Regions from separate parts of the Leptolyngbya sp. ST-U4 genome, predicted to be linked through region 2. Evidence: predicted binding sites of a transcription regulator. Region 2 holds the regulator's gene; the other holds the start of a gene.
What was found. The regulator NtcA, encoded in region 2, controls nitrogen genes in cyanobacteria. The targets are predictions, from matches to a motif close to TTTGTANNNNNNNNTACAAA.
Positions count from the first base shown of each region.

Region 1: the regulator NtcA is predicted to act here: its motif matches at 959-978, upstream of rpoD (RNA polymerase sigma factor RpoD).

Region 1 covers NZ_JAMPKZ010000014.1:117,306-120,441, reverse strand. The annotation lists gene NDA02_RS19085 (SpoIID/LytB domain-containing protein) at 1-50, opposite strand, end outside; gene NDA02_RS19080 (TIGR02450 family Trp-rich protein) at 258-518, opposite strand; gene rpoD (RNA polymerase sigma factor RpoD) at 1,226-2,371, shown strand; gene NDA02_RS19070 (tetratricopeptide repeat protein) at 2,812-3,136, opposite strand, start outside.
Region 2 covers NZ_JAMPKZ010000025.1:42,630-45,765, reverse strand. The annotation lists gene rsmI (16S rRNA (cytidine(1402)-2'-O)-methyltransferase) at 1-120, opposite strand, end outside; gene NDA02_RS22730 (sugar transferase) at 399-1,061, shown strand; gene ntcA (global nitrogen regulator NtcA) at 1,564-2,235, shown strand; gene rseP (RIP metalloprotease RseP) at 2,556-3,136, shown strand, end outside.

The DNA.
Region 1 (3,136 bases), on a different contig from region 2:
AGGTGACACAAAAGCCAACGAACTGGGGCATTCCGTTGTAGGGAAGTCACAGGACAGATCCTCATAGCGAATGACAGCGAAAAACGGTTTGATGCAGCTCTGAACTCAGCGATTAACCCCTGCACTTAGGGCAATCTTAATTCTTGGGAAAAAATAACTTCTTGCCTGTTCTGCATTTTAGCGAGCCAACTCTAGTGTGACTAGCTTGTTTACTATCCTCAATCTTTTCGCGATAAATACCCTAAAAGATTTGCTATTTAAAATTCCTGTAAAGACGAAGATCCATCGCCCTGTTCCTGCAACGATTGCCACCCCGCCTGCCAAAGAGAGCGGTCTTTAAGCTGCTGGGCATTCAGCCAAAAGCGAACTGCTGGATCACAAGCAGCCACCATTTCTGCAAAAACCCAACGCCCTTCATTTTTTCGATTCAGAACTTGAAAATGCCGCCAGCCCCAGGTTTTTTGCTGCGCTGTCCACTTAGAACCGACCAGATAAGGAAACTTTTGCTTTTTTGGCATGTGCTGCGATTTATAGAAACGAAAATTGAAGCCTAGAGAGTAATCTTTCAAGAAACAATTCAACACAGAAATTATGAAAGAAAAATCTGTCTAAACTGAAGCTTTGTCTATTTCACATTTTGCGACAAATCTTACAATGCTTACTGAATCTAGCTTTACTTCCCCTAAACCATTGAGATCTCCGATTACTAATCCCCCAACTCCGCAATTGTTCGGTTATGCTAATTCATTACAAAGTCTCGCTGAGTTCAGCAAGTTGGCTGAGCTTGTACACAATTCACCGTAAGTAATTTAGGATTACAGCTAGGATGCCAACAAGGCACTGCCCTGCTAACGCAAGTTAAGAAAACTCTACTCGTCGAGAGGCTTTATTATTGATTGCGCTTTTCTAATGCCCTTATCACATTCCCACAACGAATGAGATTAAAAAGGATGCAATTTTTGTGAGAAAAGTTACAATCGGAGAAGTCTTGGCTAAAGTTGAGGAGTGCAGACTTGTTTTGGTGCTTCTACTCGCAGTGCTTCTACCTGAAACTGTGGGCGGTTAGCGGAGAAAGCGAGTTTGCTGCGAATATTGAATCCAATGGGTAGGCTATATCCGGACAGATTCGCTAGCAGCTGATCAGTGATTCAGAATCAGTCGTACTATTTCCTGGTCTTAATTGACCTTCAACGTTATTGACACTAAGGAGCATGAGGAGCGCGGCATGACCCAGGCTAACGACGTACTCGAAACCATTGACCCCGCCGAGAGTGACCTGGACGAACTCTTGATTGAAGGAGAGGATCGAGACGACGAAGAGGACTTGTTCGACACTCAGCCTGATGAGGAGGAAGACGGCAAAACCCCAAAGGGCGCAACCCGTCGTCGGGCGCAAGCCAAGAAAAAACTGTATACAGAAGACTCAATTCGGCTTTACCTGCAAGAAATCGGTCGCATCCGGCTACTGCGGGCAGACGAAGAGATCGAACTGGCACGCAAAATCGCTGACCTACTGGAGCTAGAACGCATTCGCGATCGTCTGTGTGAAAAGCTCGATCGGACTCCGCAAGAGCTAGAACGCAACCCGGAAGCATGGGCGAATGAGGTTAATCAACCTCTTCCTAAGTTCCGTAGACGGCTGCATGAAGGACGACGCGCCAAAGAGAAAATGGTGCAGTCTAACCTGCGACTGGTGGTGTCGATCGCCAAGAAATACATGAACCGGGGTCTGTCGTTCCAGGACTTGATTCAAGAGGGCAGTCTGGGTCTGATTCGCGCTGCTGAGAAGTTTGACCACGAGAAAGGCTACAAGTTCTCAACCTACGCCACCTGGTGGATTCGGCAGGCGATCACTCGCGCCATTGCAGATCAGTCTCGCACGATCCGTCTGCCCGTTCACCTTTACGAAACCATCTCGCGGATCAAGAAGACGACCAAGCTACTGTCTCAGGAAATGGGGCGGAAGCCGACCGAGGAAGAAATCGCGACCCGTATGGAGATGACGATCGAGAAGCTGCGGTTTATTGCCAAATCAGCTCAGCTTCCGATTTCTCTGGAAACGCCGATCGGCAAAGAAGAGGATTCGCGCCTGGGTGACTTCATTGAATCCGATGGTGAAACCCCGGAGGATCAGGTTTCCAAGAATCTGCTGCGGGAAGACCTGGAAAACGTGCTGGGAACTCTTAGTGCAAGGGAGCGGGATGTGTTGCGGCTGCGCTACGGTTTAGACGATGGACGGATGAAGACGCTGGAAGAAATTGGACAGATCTTCAACGTTACCCGTGAGCGGATTCGCCAGATCGAAGCCAAGGCTCTGCGAAAGCTGCGTCACCCGAACCGCAACAGCGTTCTAAAGGAGTACATCCGCTAGAATTTCTCAAAGCTTAGGGTTTGCTAATCAAACCGTTCAGCAAGAATTAGTTCTTGAAACTGCATTGGTTACACTTGGCTAAACCATCCTACGCTTTATGAGCGAATGCTCTGGGATGTTTCTAGCATAATTTAGAAATAGCAGAAGCCTATTCTCGATTGCAGAGTAGGCTTCTTTTGTATCATGCCTCCGCATTATTCCTATGCCGCTGCACTATTTCTCAATCGCGACAGCTATCCTTAATCTGCAATAAGGGACAGTCAGAATCGTTAGCCTGAAATCCTGAAGATATCCATGGTTTGAGCATAAGCCTCAGGTTTTTCTGCTTCAATCCCACTAGTGAACCGCGTTAAACCACATTAAAGGCTACAAGAGAATCGATCAAAAAAGGGGCAAAAGCCCCTTCTTGTCTTGCAGTTTTTTGGAGTTTGTTTCCTGGTTTATTGAGCGGGAGAAGGTGATGCTGCGGGAGTGGGACTGGCTTCAGGGGCAGGGCTAGCAGGAGCAGTTCCGGGGGGGCTAGCTTGAGGAGAGGCAGTCGGGCTGGGAGCCGCCGCTAGCTGATTGATCTGATCTTTAAATTCAGCCGGAGCCAGAGTGGCTGCTGAGGTGAACAGAGGTTTAGCTTCCTCGGTTTTGCCCTGGGTTTTGAGAATGATCGCTTTACCCAGCACTGGGCGAAAATCCTGAGCATTGCTGGCAATAATTCGATCGTAGATGGCAACTGCCTCGTCGTATCGTCCCTGAATTGCATAGACTTCACCC
Region 2 (3,136 bases):
AGTGTCTTCTGCCGCAATAAAATCAACCTGACGTAAAACTTCGATCGCCCGGAAGGTCATGTCTTCCAGATTGCCGATCGGGGTTCCTACGATGTATAACGTTGCAGACTGAATCTCCATACCAGGATCTTAACCACGGAAGGCAAAACCTTGTGGAAATTGCCTGGTAATTTTCCCGGAGAAGCTCCCTATTTCTAAAGCTGTCCTTGAAGTGTTGATAAAGCGAAACCTTCGCTGTTGCTTGCCCCTGAATCAAAGCGCATTCTGGTTTCATCAGTTGCTTTTATCAGAGCGCAAAGCTGCCGAAATTGCGGTTTAAGGGCGCGCTCACTGCTCTGGTTCAATCAATTGTTCTTTGGTTTGCCTCTTTTGGGGCGTTGTCTAGAGGCTGCTGCGCTATGTCATTCACACATTCTGAATTTGTTACCCTACTGCCGTCATTTGCATCTGAGATTCATCCTTCGGTTCAGAGCAGAACTAAGCGATCGATCGATATTCTGGGCGCAGGGGTTGGCTTAACGCTGACCGCTCTGGTTTTGATCCCGATCGCAGTAGCAATCTATATCAGCGATCCCGGCCCCATTTTTTACAGCCAGGAGCGATGCGGGTTTCGCGGACAAACGTTCCGCATCTGGAAGTTTCGCTCGATGGTGGTGAATGCCGAGAAACTTCAGCATCAGGTTCAAAATCAGGCGCAAGGCTACATCTTTAAGAACGATTGCGATCCTCGTATTACGCGAGTAGGACGATTCCTGCGGCGTACTAGCCTAGACGAGCTGCCACAATTCTGGAACGTGCTACGCGGCGAGATGAGCCTGGTTGGAACCCGCCCGCCTACGCTAAATGAAGTGAGCCGCTACAAAGCTCACCACTGGCAGCGGCTAGAGGTAAAGCCAGGTATCACGGGAGAATGGCAGGCAAATGGTCGATCAACCGTAACCGATTTTGAGGAAATCGTGAAATTAGATTTGCGCTATCAGGAACGCTGGTCGATCGCTTATGATTTAGGGCTGATTTTCAAAACTATCCAGGTTGTGCTTAATCGTCGGGGAGCCTGTTAGCCAGGAGAAGACAACGTTTCGCCAGACAACAATGCGAAGCCGTTTCCCCTTCAGCAGAATCAATGGTGATATTTAATTGGGAAATAGAGCATTAGAAAACATCCTTCACAAAACTGGCACTGCTGACCCTCGCAAATCCAATTTTGGAAGCATTGTCTTGAGCTGCTGGAGCAATATCAGTCTCAGTCAGTCGGTTTTAACAGGAACTTTTTGCCCCTATTTCGCCTTAAAATCTGACTTTTTCAGCACTTAGACCAAGATTGGGCTAGATATGTATTACTTAATACAAAAAATCCGCTCAGAGTTAAGTTTAGTAATTTAAAGTCAGAAAGCTATCACAGAAGTTCCGATATCCCATTTGGCTTAACCCTACTTGCTCCACACCAGAGTGAAGGACAGGGGGTAAAAAGTCGGTTAGAACCAATTGGGCTAGAACGAATGATCTTATTGGTAGCAGGTGGCGGTAAGATGAAATCTTCAAAGGCGGGCTGGGGGAAGGGATATGGTAGCTGCACCAAATAAGCCATTGGCAAACGTCTTTCGTCAATTAAGCGGGAGTGCTTTTCCACCTGTTGTTGAAGCCTACGATCGTGGCAAAACAATCTTCTTTCCCGGCGACCCTGCCGAGCGAGTTTACTTCCTGCAAAAAGGGGCAGTCAAACTATCTCGCGTGTATGAAGCAGGTGAGGAAATTACGGTCGCGCTTCTCCGTGAAAACAGCGTGTTTGGCGTTCTGTCGCTCATCACCGGGCAACGTGCTGATCGCTTCTATCATGCCGTTGCCTTTACGCCCGTTGAGCTGCTGTCTGTGCCGATCGAGCAAGTCGAGAAAGCCCTGAAGGAAAACCCCGATCTCTGTATGCTGATGCTGCAAGGGTTATCCTCCCGAATTCTGCAAACCGAGATGATGATCGAAACGCTGGCGCATCGCGACATGGGATCACGTCTAGTCAGCTTCCTGCTGATTCTTTGCCGCGACTTCGGCATGCCCACCACCGAGGGCATTACGATCGACCTTAAACTATCTCATCAGGCAATTGCGGAAGCGATCGGCTCAACGCGGGTCACTGTGACTCGGCTGCTCGGCGATCTGCGTCAGGATCAAATGATTTCGATCCACAAGAAAAGAATTACCGTTCACAATCCAGTCACGCTCAGCCAGCAGTTCACTTAAAGTTAGCTGTGTCGCTGTTCAAAACACCCATGCCCCCAGAAGGACAGGAAGGACAAGGGATAGAACTTTCATTTCCCAAGTAACCTCATCCTAAGCGAATGCTTCTGGAGAAGAGGAACAGGAGGCTTGCGATCGGACGCGAACAAACGTTGCCGAACGGAGAAAGCTTGCGATTCCAACAAAACCTGAGTTAGCCAAATACACTGATAACCATTCACCCCTCATCTCCCCCTCCCCCACCCAACCCACAGGGTAGAAGTAGTAATCCTCACCGCCCTTTAGAATGGACTACAGATGGTTCTATTTATTAATCTGGGTCTATGTCAGTATTAGCGACAATCTCAGTTCTCGCCCTGTTAATTGTGGTTCACGAGCTGGGGCACTTTTTGGCAGCTCGTCTGCAAGGAATTCACGTCAATCGATTTTCGATCGGCTTTGGTCCGATTTTGCTGAAGTATCAGGGTGAGCGCACCGAATACGCGCTGCGAGCGATTCCGCTGGGTGGCTTTGTTGGCTTTCCCGACGATGACCCAGATAGTACAATTCCGCCCAACGATCCAAATCTGCTGAAAAACCGTCCGGTGCTCGATCGCGCCATTGTAATTAGTGCAGGCGTGATCGCCAATCTGATTTTTGCCTATCTGGTGTTTGTGGCGCAGTTCACAACGATCGGCATTCCTGAACAGTTTGATTATCAACCAGGCGTCGTAGTTCCAGAAATCATTTCTCAACAATCTCCGGCAGCACGGGCAGGGCTTCAGGCAGGAGACATTATCCTAGAAGTCAACGATCAGCCGCTGGGAGCCTCTCAGGACGCCGTTAAATCGCTAATGGAAACGATTCGCACCAGTCCGGATCAGCCTGTTGAATTTACCGTGCAGCGAGGCGATCAACAGCTTGA